3 regions of the Micromonospora sp. URMC 103 genome follow, and region 3 is predicted to be linked to each of the others. Evidence: riboswitches for the same ligand, from Rfam matches in the RefSeq annotation. Region 3 holds a riboswitch; each other region holds the start of a gene.
What was found. A riboswitch is a leader RNA that binds a small molecule or an ion and turns the genes downstream of it on or off. The one in region 3 is predicted to bind cyclic di-AMP.
Positions count from the first base shown of each region.

Region 1: another riboswitch for cyclic di-AMP. It lies ahead of ACSNOA_RS04095 (coiled-coil domain-containing protein); the one in region 3 lies ahead of ACSNOA_RS14460 (transglycosylase family protein).
Region 2: another riboswitch for cyclic di-AMP. It lies ahead of ACSNOA_RS11900 (C39 family peptidase); the one in region 3 lies ahead of ACSNOA_RS14460 (transglycosylase family protein).

Region 1 is NZ_JBPQTR010000004.1:110,531-114,562, reverse strand. It holds gene ACSNOA_RS04105 (metal-sensitive transcriptional regulator) at 141-437, shown strand; gene ACSNOA_RS04100 (YibE/F family protein) at 822-2,186, shown strand; cyclic di-AMP (ydaO/yuaA leader) riboswitch at 2,353-2,483, shown strand; gene ACSNOA_RS04095 (coiled-coil domain-containing protein) at 2,488-3,504, shown strand; gene ACSNOA_RS04090 (carbonic anhydrase) at 3,575-4,032, opposite strand, start outside.
Region 2 is NZ_JBPQTR010000004.1:1,786,929-1,790,960, reverse strand. It holds gene ACSNOA_RS11910 (CDP-glycerol glycerophosphotransferase family protein) at 1-717, shown strand, start outside; gene ACSNOA_RS11905 (alpha/beta fold hydrolase) at 729-1,463, opposite strand; gene ACSNOA_RS11900 (C39 family peptidase) at 1,679-2,509, opposite strand; cyclic di-AMP (ydaO/yuaA leader) riboswitch at 2,736-2,879, opposite strand; gene ACSNOA_RS11895 (hypothetical protein) at 3,240-4,007, opposite strand.
Region 3 is NZ_JBPQTR010000005.1:258,491-262,522, forward strand. It holds cyclic di-AMP (ydaO/yuaA leader) riboswitch at 590-775, shown strand; gene ACSNOA_RS14460 (transglycosylase family protein) at 774-1,451, shown strand; gene ACSNOA_RS14465 (hypothetical protein) at 1,854-2,438, shown strand; gene ACSNOA_RS14470 (aldo/keto reductase) at 2,458-3,294, opposite strand; gene ACSNOA_RS14475 (AfsR/SARP family transcriptional regulator) at 3,591-3,791, shown strand; gene ACSNOA_RS14480 (SEC-C metal-binding domain-containing protein) at 3,820-4,032, opposite strand, start outside.

The DNA of each region.
Region 1 (4,032 bases), on a different contig from region 3:
TCTCCCTCCACCACCCATCCTATACCCCCCAGGGGTAATAGGAGGGCGGACTCCTGCCGTTGGTGGTGCCCATACCGGGTGGGGGTATCGGCACCACGAGGAACGTACCATACCCCCTGGGGGTACGCTATCCTTACGGCATGACCACACCGACTCCGATCCGCGGTTACACCGCCAGCAAGGATCAACTGCTCGCGCGGCTACGGCGCGTCGAGGGGCAGGTGCGCGGCGTCGAGAAGATGGTCGACGAGGATCGCTACTGCATCGACGTGCTCACGCAGATCTCCGCCATCCAGGCCGCGCTCGACAAGGTCGCGCTCGGGCTGCTCGACGGGCACGCCCGCCACTGCATGCACGAGGGGGCCGCCGAGGGCCGCGCCGACGAGATGGCGACCGAGATGATGGCCGCCGTCGGCCGCCTCATGAAGCGCGGCTGACCCCGGGCGCCGCACGCCGGGACAGCTCGACCGGCGTGTCACCGACACCCGGGCACCGCGGCGTGCGCGTGGCCCGACTCGACCGACGTGCCCGACGTGCCCGGCCGGCGACACCTGCCCGTGCGACCTGCGACGGGAGGTGCGCCTGGTTAGCATTCCCACGATGGCTCCCCGGATCCCGCGCCGCCCGGCCCGCCCACGCCGCCGGGCACCCGCGGTGTCCGCCTGCGGCGACCCGGGTGGCCCCGCCGGCCCGTCGGCGACCCCCGGCCGGCCGGCCATCCCGGGGTCGCGCGAGGCGCCTCCGGTGCGGGTCGCCCCACCCGGCTAAACCGATCGCCCCGCCGGCACGTACCCCGCCCCGGAATCGTTGGGAGACTCGCATTGGGCGCCGACCACACCCGTCCCGCGCCGTCCGCCCCGCCCGGGGTACGACGGATCCTCGTCGCGGCGGTGGTCCCCCTCGTCCTGGCCACGGTGGTCGCAGCCCTGCTGCTGTGGCCTCGGGACACGCCGGAGCCGATCGGCGGGGCCGAAACGCCGCGCCACCACGGCACCGTCACCCGCGTGACGACCGAGGCGTGCCCGCCCGCGCCCGAGCAGCCGGAGGGGACACCCGGGACGGGCCCGCAGCGCTGCGGCACCGTGGGCGTACGCGTGGAGAGCGGCCCGGCCGCCGGCCGGCAGGTCGAGACGCCCGTCCCGGCCGGGCCGGGAGCGCCGACGGTCGAGGTCGGCGACGAGGTGATCCTCGTGGAGTTGACCGATCCGGCCGACCCCTCGTCGGCCCTGTGGAACATCGCCGAACACCAGCGCGGCGCGTCACTGATCTGGCTGGCGGTGGTCTTCGCCGCCGCGATCGTCGCGTTCGGCCGGTGGCGGGGGCTGGCCGCGCTCGCCGGCCTCGCCGCGAGTTTCGCCATCCTGCTCGTCTTCGTGCTTCCCGGCATCAGCGCGGGTCGCAACCCGCTGCTCGTCGCGGTGGTGGGCGCGGCCCTGATCATGTTCGTGGTGCTCTATCTGACGCACGGTGTCACCGCGCAGACCTCGGTGGCCGTGCTCGGCACCCTGGGCAGCCTGGTGCTCACCGGGCTCCTCGGCACCGTGGCCACCGCCGCCACCCACCTGACCGGCTTCGGCAGCGAGGACGCGACCACGCTGTCGATGTTCCGGTCCGACGTGGACCTGCACGGCCTGCTGCTGGCCGGCATCATCATCGGCTCGCTCGGCGTGCTCGACGACGTGACGGTCACCCAGGCCGCGACGGTCACCGAACTGGCCCACGCGAACCCGACCCTCTCCCGGCTCCAGCTGTACCGGGCCGCGACCCGGGTCGGGCGCGCGCACATCGCGTCGACCGTGAACACCATCGTGCTCGCGTACGCCGGCGCGTCACTGCCGCTGCTGCTCCTGCTCACCGCCGACTCCCGCCCGGTCACGCAGATCCTCACGAGCGAGTTCATGGCCCAGGAGATCGTCCGCAGCGCGGTCGCCACGCTGGGCCTCATCGCCGCCGTACCGCTGACGACCGGCCTGGCCGCCGTGGTGACCGCGGCCGGCCGCCACGTCGCCGCACCAGAGGCCCACGATCCCGCGCCGGCTCCGGCCGCCCGACCGGCTCCCGACCCGGCCGAGACGTTGGAGGCGCTCGCCTCCTCCCGACCCGGCCCGCGCCGCACCGCGACACCGCCCCACGCCGCCCCCGGCGCGTGGCCCGAGTCCGACAGGAGCACGGACAGCGCATGGTGACACTCCTCAGCGTGAGCACGCCGGCCCGACCGGCTGCCGATCGCGTCACTCCCTACCCAGCGTTATGGCGAAATGACGCTTTTGGTCGGCATCCGGGCGTAGATCCCCGGGAGCACTCTCGGGTAACCTCGCCGTCGGTCACCGCCGAAGGCGCGCAGCGGCGCCTGCGGGGCCACCGCCCAATCGCCACCCGGCGAGCCGGGAACCCAGGTACCCGGGGTGAATCCGCGCGAGCGGTAGGGGCCACTTCCGCCCCGAACCCGTCAGCTAACCCGGTCGGCGGTCGACGGAAGGGAACACTGTGACGGCACCCCTACGCCGCTGGTTGACACCCGTGGTGGCCGTGATCGCCGCCTGCACCGTGCTCGTCGGGCCGGTCCCGGTGTCCGCGGCACCCAAACCGCCCACCCCGTCCGGGCACGAGGACGACGATCCTCCCCTCATCAACGACGTCATCGAGGCGACGAACCGCAACTACTCGGCGGCCAAGAGCAAGCTCGACAAGTCCAAGAGGCGCCAGGCCGAGCTGACCCTCGAGGTGAAGAAGGCGCAGTCCGAGTTGGACGCGCTGGCGCCGCAGATCAGTGAGATCGCCGCCCAGTCGTACCGGACCGGCCGGATCGGCGCGGTGGCCGTGCTCCTGGGCAGCGACACGCCGGACTCGTTCGTCGAGCGGGCGACCGGCCTCGACGAGCTCAACATGGTGAACTCGGAGAAGCTGGCCCGGATCAACGAGGTGAAGAACCGCGCCGAGCTCGCCAAGCTGGCGATCGACACCGAGGTACGCGAGCAACAGAAGCAGACGGCCATCATGGCCAAGCAGAAGCGCGAGGCCGAGAAGGCCCTGGCCCTGGTCGGTGGGCAGGGATTCACCGGCGGCCTCGTGTCGGCCACCTCCCCGGTCGCGCGGGTGGGCCCCGGCCGGACCGCCGACGGCGACTGGAAGCCCGAGTCGTGCAGCGAGGACGACCCCACCACCTCCGGGTGCATCACCCCCCGCACGCTGCACGCGTACAAGGAGGTCAAGCGGGCCGGCTTCAACCGGTTCGTCGGCTGCTACCGACCGGGCGGCCCGTGGGAGCATCCGAAGGGCCGGGCCTGCGACTGGTCGCTGCAGAAGAGCGGTTTCTCGCCGTGGCACAACAACGACACCCGGATGTACGGCAACAACGTCGCCGCCTTCCTCATCCGCAACGCCGACCGGCTCGGCATCTACTACGTGATCTGGAACCGGCAGATCTGGTTCCCGGCCACGGGCTGGAAGTCGTACAGCGGGCCGTCGAACCACACCGACCACGTGCACATGTCGCTGCTGTAGCGGGCGAGCACGCCGCACGAGGGCCGTTCCGCACCGCGCGGGGCGGCCCTCGTCGCGTACGTGGTGGCGGTCAGACCGCCGGAGCGGAGTCGGCCGCGAGCACGCCGGCCGCCGCCACCTGGCGGACCTCGCCGGCCGCCAGCCGGTACGACATGCCGACCACGGCGCACCGCCCGGCCGCGACCTCGTCGGCCAGCACGGAGGAGTTGCCCAGCAGGGCCTCGACGGTCTGCGCGATGTGGATGTCGACGATCCCGTCGATGTCGTCCACACCCTCGGCGGCGGCCCGGGTCAGGCTCGGCACCACGGCGTCCACCACGGCGCCGAGGTGGCCGGGCGGCCGCGTGCCGGTGGCGACCGCCTCCCGCGCCGCCCGCACCGCACCGCACGAGTCGTGCCCCAGCACCACGACGAGCGGCGTACGCAGCACGGTGACCGCGTACTCGACGCTGCCCAGCACCTCGGGCCCCGAGGTGTGCCCGGCGGTGCGGACCACGAAGAGGTCACCGAGGCCGCGGTCGAAGATGA
Region 2 (4,032 bases), on a different contig from region 3:
GTCGGCCGCCCGCAGGTGGAGTCGATCGCCGTGCGTCCGGAGCCGCTGCCCGCCGGCGCGCCGCGCACCGTGCTCTACACGCCGACGTGGACGGGACACCACGCGGACGCCGACTACTGCTCCCTGCCGGTCGCCGAGCCGCTGCTACGCGGGCTGCTCGACCGGGGGGCCACGGTGATCCTGCGGGCCCACCCGTACACCACGCAGAACCCCGCCTCGGCGCGGCAGCTCGGCCGGCTCACCGAGTTGCTGGCGGCCGACCGCGCCCGGACCGGCCGGCAGCATCTCTGGGGCACGGCGGCCAGCCGCGACCTGAGCCTCGTGGAGTGTGTGAACCGCTCCGACGCGCTGGTCTCCGACGTCTCCGGGGTGATCTCGGACTACCTCTACTCGAGCAAGCCGTTCGCGGTCACGGACATGGGCGGCGACGGGGAGGCGTTCACCGAACGGTTCCCGCTCGCCACGGCCGGCTACGTGCTGCGGCGCGACATGGCCAACCTCGACGAGGTGCTCGACCGGCTGCTCGGCGCCGACCCGCTGGCGCCGGAGCGCTGGTCGACCCGGCGGCGCTACCTCGGGGACTTCCCCGTCGAGACGTACGCCGAGGCGTTCCTCGACGCCGCCCGCCGGGAGCTGGCGCCGGGCTGGGACCCGGTCGCGCCGCGCGTCGGCCGCCCGGTCGAGCCGGGCACCGCCCCGCTCTCCCCCACCGCCTGACCGTCGACCGGTCAGCGGTAGGCGTCCACGAGCGCCAGCACCGCCTCCGGGTCCTCCACGTGGGCGTTGTGCCCGAGCCCCGGCAGCGTGGCCACCGGCACGCCCAGCTCCTTGAGCTGCGCGTCGGTGACCATGGGGTCGTGTTCGCCACGGGCCAGCAGCACGGGCACGTCGGTGGCGGAAATCAGCGACGGCAGGGCGGGCTCGCCCACCGCGAACGCCGCCGGGTCCATGGCGAGCCGCCACCGCCCGTCGACCTCGCGCAGGCCGGCGTCGACCGCCGGGTGGTCCGGGGCGAGCAGGCCGGAAAGGCCGGAGACCCGCAGGTAGCGGTGGGCGGCCTCGTCCCGGCTCGGAAACCAGGTGACGGGGCGGCCGGCCAGCTCGCGCGCTCTGGCCAGCTCCGCCGGGGACCAGACGGCCTTGATGCCGAGCCCCACGACCGCGGCCACGGGCGGCCCGCCGGCGCGGGCGGCCAGGGCCAGCCCCACCACGCCGCCGAGCGAGTGCCCCAGCACCACGAGCCGGTCGTTCGGCGCGAGCGCGGCGGCCACGCGCTCGGCGAGCGCCGCGAAGGAGTACGCGGGCAGCGGCGGCGCGCCGCCGTGCCCGGCCAGGTCCGGTGCCAGCCAGCGCCCCGCCCAGCGGCTCTCGATCAGCGGGGCCCAGGGCGCCCAGACGTCGCCGGTCGCGCCCATGCCGTGCAGGAGCAGCAGGACCGGTCGGCCACCCGGGGCATCCACCATGCGCGCAGTCTGCCACGGGACACGACCGCGCACGAGCGGCCGACCGGCCGGGACGGCACGGCGGTGGCCACTGTGGAGTCCGGCGTCCGAGCCGGGCAGAACGCCCGCGGACAGTCCCGCGGGCCGGTACGGCTTCGTCACGTACTGACGCCGGGGCACCAACGCCGCGGGCGCCGGCCCCTCCGGGAGCCGGCGCCCGACGGTAACGCGGTTGATCAGGCGGAGTAGCCGCGGGTGGTGATCCAGTTCGCCAGGTCGATCGTGGTGATCCAGTACGACGGCACGGCCGGGTTGGCCGAGTCGGCGATCTTCACGGTCCGGCCGTTGTCCCGGTAGCCGACCACGGCGATGTAGTGCCCGCCGGAGAACGAGTGCCAGCCGCCGTCGACGTCCGTGGCGTCGCCCACGATGTTGGCCACCACGCCGCGCCCGTCGGTGATGGCCCGCACCACGTCGGCCTGGAGCTGGTCCATCTGGGCGGGGCTCGGCGCGTCGGGGAACATCCGGGTCCGGTACGGGCTGCCCTTGACCACGGCGTTCAGCACGCGGGTGGTGTCCTCGGCGGAGTTGGTGCCCATCTCGGTGGTGCCGAGCTGCGCGGCGAGGGCGTCCTGGCTCCGCTCGATGCCGCTGGCGCTCAGCGCGTTGCGGGTGGCGGCCGGGCCGCAGTAGAAGTAGGTCGTCTGCGCCTGGTAGTCGTAGTCGAGGACCTTGCTGGCCGGCGGCTTGGGCGCCGGCTTGCGGGTCAGGTCGGGGTCCGCGGTCTTCTTGGCCGCCGGGGACGCGCTCGGGGACGACGGGGCACCGGTCTCGGGCGCGTCGCTGGGCGACGGGGCGGTCCGCTCCTCGCCTCGGGACGCGACGCCCGTGTCGCTGCGCAGCTCCGCGACAGCGGCGGAGGCCCGCCCGGCGGGTGCGTCGTCGGTGGCGCTGATCAGGGCGCCGGCGCCGGTGGCCAGCGTCAGGGCCGCGGCGGAGGCGGCGGCGATCTGGTACGGGCGCTGGGAGGCCAGCCGGCGGAGCTGACGCTTCAGGGTGTGCTTCACAGTTCCTCCACGGTTCAGGGGGAGAGCGCGCCCGGATCCGGGCAGGCGTCACCGCGCGGAGGTCGTCCGCGGGCGGTGCGGCGCTCAGGGGATCGCCCGGCGGGCCGGGCGGGAAGACGCGGGTGCCGGGCTCAGCTCGTCGCTACGGGACGGGCGGGAGCGGGCACCGCGGTGCCGTGGAGGGGCGGAGAGGGCCGAGGGGTGGGGTGGTGCTGCACGAGGATGGAACTCCTTCCGACACCGCCTACCGGGTTAGCTGACGGATTCGGGCGGGAAGATCGCCCTACCGCGGGCCGTGGCTCGCGGATTCACCCCGGACGTGCACGTGGGTCCCCGGCTCGTGATGGTCACGATTGAGCGGGTCGGCGCGGCGTCGCCTCTTGCGATCGGTTACCGCACCGGACGGGCCGACAGTACTGGTCGGTACCGGGCCTGCCAACCCCTCCCCACCTGCATAAACCTGCTCCGAGCGCGTTTTTTTCCGGTCGTAGCGCCACTGACGTGACTCAATGGGACGAGCGTTTCCGTCGGCGCCCCCGGGACACAACGGGACAGCGGGGCGGGAAGGCACCCGATCGGCCCGAGGAATTGTGGCGGGCTGTCCCTCCTGACCGTTTCGGTGGCGCTGTGACGGGGCTCACGGAACATTCCGCACCGGAAGCGCGGTGGGCTTCCTCCCCGAGCCTTTGACCAACTCGGCTGCCGAGCCCGGGATCGACGGTGAGCCGGCTCAGCCCACCCGGGCCGGGCGCCAGCGAGGCGCGGTGGCCGGGCGGGGCTCGGCCGCGGGCACGGCGGCCGGCACCCGGATCGGCCGCAGCCGGGCCCGGGCCGCGTACGCCTCGGCGGAGAGGGCCCGCGCCGCGTCCGCGGCGAGTTCGGCGTCGCGCCAGGCCGCACGCTCCCGCTCCTGGGCGGCCCGGTAGTCGGCCAGCCGCGTGTCCCGGACGACCCGGGTCAGTCGCACCTCCTGCTCGACCGGGTGCAGCCGCGGGTCCCAGCCGTTGCGGTGACCGAACACCTCGCCGAGCTGGTGCAGGGTCAGCTCGCCCCGCCAGTGCGCCGCCGCGGCCGCGCGGTGCAGGTGCCGCTCCCGGGCGGCGTACTCGGCGGGTGTGCGGGGCGTACGGGGCGTGGACAGGCTACCCGCCCCGGCGAACCGTCGGGCGGCGGTCTCCGCCTCGTCGTACGCGGCCCAGGCCCGCTCCAGGTCCGTCTGGGCGGACAGCCACTCGCCGCGGCGGCGGCGGGCGGTCTGCGCTGCGCCGGCCGCCGCGACGGCCACCTCCTCCGCGTACCGGCGCAGGTCGGCGGCCTCGGCGGCGGCGAGTTCGCGGTCGGAGGGGACGGCGGGGGCCGCGTCGTCCTCGGGGCGGTCGCGTTCGGGGCGGGCGACCAGCACGGTGAGCACGACGAGGGCCAGCACCAGCAGGCCCGACCAGATGGCGGCGGCCTGTGGCACCTCGACGAGGAACTGGTAGAGGACGGTCTTCTCCATGGCGGCACCTCACGGGCAGCGGATG
Region 3 (4,032 bases):
GTCCGGCGCCGCGGGGTGACGGTGCCGCCGTCCAGCCCGGCGCCACGAGGGCGATGGGTGCCAGAGCGCCCCCGCGCCGCGCACGGGTGCGGCCGTGCCGGCGGCCGGTGCCCCACGGTGACCCTGCGGACGATGAGCCCCGACCGGTCGACATGATCCGCACCAGATCGCCGAGCTGGCGGCATCCCGCTCACCCGGACCCCGCCACATCGGCGATATGGAGTCGATCAGGCTTCAGAGACAGGAAGTCGATCAAGCTTCCGAATGGCCGCCCCGACGGACGTCCGTGCCGCCCCAGAACCGGGGCAGCTCGACAGGGGCGGATCCAGCCCGTCCAGGCCGATGCCGACCACGTCGGTCGGGACGCCGAGCTGGGGAAACAGGGGCCCCGGCCCAGGCGAGAAGGCTCGCCCGAGTGTGCTCCGCTTCGTCCACATCGGTCCGTCGCGCGCGCCGTATCGCACGCTTCCGCCACGGTCGCAACTCGACACCGGGGCGCCCCGCGTGAGCCGGTGAACAACTTCACACGAAGTGGGCGATCCCCCCGAACGGTGCCTAACGTCGGTCAGGTCCGCCAACGCGGACACCGCGACCGGTAACGCCAAATCCTGCCGCCGGTCGCCGGCACTCGTCACCCAGGCAGGAGCGGGGGACCCACCGTTCTCCGGCGCCCAGCGATTCCGCGCTGCGGCACCTCGGGGTGAAGCCGCCCAGGGCGGCCGGGCACCTCAGCCCGAACCCGACAGCTCACCTCGCCGGCGTGGAGGACATCCATGACATCTTCGTACAACGCCCGCCACCGTGCCGTCAGCACCCGTCGCGTCGCCGTCGGCACCCTCGCCGCCGGTGCGGTAACCGGCGCCGTCGCCGTGTTCGGCGCGGCGGCGCCCGCCCAGGCCGCGGTCAACTGGGACGCCATCGCCCAGTGCGAGTCCGGTGGCAACTGGCACATCAACACCGGCAACGGCTACTACGGTGGCCTCCAGTTCTCCCAGAGCACCTGGAAGGGCTACGGCGGCACCAGGTACGCCGCCCGCGCCGACCTCGCGAGCCGCGGCGAGCAGATCGCCATCGCCGAGAAGGTGCTCGACGGCCAGGGCATCGGCGCCTGGCCGACCTGCGGCAAGAAGGGTGGCTCGACCTCGTCGAAGTCCACCGGCTCCTCGTCGAAGTCGACCGGCTCCTCGTCGAAGTCCACGGGCGGGAGCGAGCGCTCGTCCGGCGGCAGCAGGTCGACGGCTCGCACGGAGAAGTCCACCACCCGGACCGAGCGGCGCACCACGGTACCGGCCAGCGGCGACACCTACGTGGTCAAGGCGGGCGACACCCTGTCGCGGATCGCCGAGGCGCAGGACGTCTCCGGCGGCTGGCACGCCCTGTACGAGCGCAACAGGCGCGTGGTCGGCGACGACCCGGGCCTCATCTTCCCGGGGCAGCGCCTCGGCCTCTGATCCACCTCGCGCCGGTGATCGCCGGTGGCGTACCAGCGTGCGTCCGGGCACCCACCACCGGTGGGTGCCCGGCGCCGTCGCTGGACCCTCGGCCGCGTCGTCCGCGACACGTCCCGGCTAGCGCGGGGGCGCGGGCGGCTCCGGTGGGCGTCCGCGGGAGTGCGCGGCGCCGGCCACCGCGATCCCGGCCAGGACGAGAGCGGGCGCTCCGCGGCTGCCCCACTCGTCATCGACCCGCCCGTTTCTACCGGTTCCGACCACCTTTCCGCAGTCGTACCACACCGCACCGCTGTGACAGGACGGTGTAGGTTGCCCGCCCCGCGGGGTCGTTCAGCGGAGGCAGTCAGTACCCGGTCCGTAGCGGGGTCGCGCGCGCATCCATCGATGGTCGACACTGGAACGGTGACGAAAGCGCTCCGGGCGGCCACCGTCGCCGCACTCCTGCCGGTGTCGGCCGCCTGCGACGGCTCGGCGCGCGACGTTCCTCCCGCGGCCGCTCCGGGATCGCCGTCCGCGTTCGCCGCCCCGCCGCTACGGCTTCCCGACGCGGGCGCCGGCGGCGCCTGCCCGACCAGTGAGGCGCGTCCCTGGTCCCGGCCGGACCAGGCCGTCCGGGTGCTCGGCCCCGGGCCCGTGTACCCCGTGGCCGACTACTTCGGAGGTGGCGCGGTGCTGGGCCTGCGCGACGCCGACCGCCAGCGCGACGGCACGTACGAGAAGAAGGTGCGGTGGATCGCCGAGGGCTACCAGGGGCCGGTGCTCGTGCGTGCGGCGCGGATCGACGGGCCGGGGAGCGCGAGCGCCCGGTTCGCGTACACGGGCGAGCCGCGCGACGGCGGGCACTACGCGCTCCTGACCCACACCGACAGCGACCTGCCGGGCACCACGACGGTGGCGGGCCCGGGCTGCTACGCGTACCAGGTCGACGGCACCACGTTCAGCGTGACGATCGTGTTCCGCGCGGAGCCCGCGCCCGGCCCCGCCTGAGAGGGCGCGGCACGGACGCTCAGAACTCCTCGTACACCGCCGGGTCCTGATCCGCCAGGCGCCCGTCGGGGCGGCCGAGCGCCGTGATGGCATCGACCTCGGCGTCGGTGAGCGTGATGTCGAAGACGTCGAGGTTCTCCCGCTGCCGCTGCGGGGACGCGGCCTTCGGCAGCGGGATCACCTGGCGGGCCACGTGCCAGGCCAGGATCGCCTGCGCCGGGGTGACGCCGTGCGCGGCCGCGACCTCCGCGACGACCGGGTTCTCCTGGAGGTCGTTGCCCCGGCCGAGGGGACTCCAGCCCTGGACGAGGATGCCGTGCTCGCGGTGGTAGTCGATGGCCTCCTGCTGCGGGAAGTACGGGTGCACCTCGATCTGGTTGACCACCGGTGCGACACCGGTCTCGGACACCAGCCGGTCCACGTGCTCGGGCAGGAAGTTGGACAGGCCGATGTGCCGGACGAGGCCACGCTCCCGCGCCTCGATCAACGCCTTCCACGCCTCCACGTACAGGTCGACCCTCGGGTTCGGCCAGTGGATCAGGTACAGGTCGATCCGTTCGAGCCCGGTGCGGTAGACGCTCTCCTCGATCGTGGTGAGCGCCTCGGCGTACCGGTGGTGGCGTCCCGGGAGCTTGGAGGTGACCACCAGTTCGTCCCGCACGCCGCCCTCGGCGCGGGCGGCCCGACCCACCGCGCCCTCGTTCTCGTAGTTCACGGCGGAGTCGAGCAACCGGTAGCCGGCCCGGATCGCGTGGGTGACCGCGTCGACCCCGTCGGACCCCTTGAGCCGGTACGTGCCCAACCCGATCGCTGGCAGGACGGTGCCGTCGGCGGCCGTCAGGCTGGGAATCGCCATCGTCGGTCTGCCTCTCCTCGACCGGGGGCCCGGCCCCCGGGCCGCGTCGCCGGGTCGGCGCCCGGCCCGGCGGCGTCGGGTCGCCGCCGGCCCCGTGACCCTACCCGCAGGGCCGGCCCGGCCGGGCCGCATCGTGACGGTCCTCGCCACCGGACGCGGCGCCGCCGTGACGTCGACGACCGCCACCTGGGAGAACGCGTCCCGACAGGGCGTGCCACCGATACGATCGTGCGCGTCATGCTGCTGCGGGGCTCGGTCCCCTCGAGGTCGAGATCGACACGGGTGCCGCCGTCGACCTGGGCGGTCCCCGCCAACGTGCGGTGCTCGCGCTGCTGCTGTCGGCCCGCGGCGAGGTCGTGCCCGTCGACCGGATGATCCACGACGCGTGGCGCGGCGAGGCGCCGCCCCGGGCGATCGCCTCCCTCCAGGCGTACGTGTCCCACCTGCGCCGCCTGCTGGAGCCGGCCCGGGAGCGCCGTGCGCCGGCCCGCCGCTGACGGCCGCCCGGACCGGCCCGGGCGGCCGTCAGCTACGGGAGCGCGGCAGGCAGCACTTCTTGTACTTGAGGCCCGAGCCGCACCAGCACGCGTCGTTGCGCTCCGGAGGCCAGGCGACCCGCGCGTCGGGTCGGGCCTCCAACTCGCGTACGTACCCGGCCCGGACCTGCGGCTCGGCGGGGTCGCCGCCCTGGCGGCCGGCGTACCCGGTCAGCCCGTTCACCGACGCGCGGAGCACGTG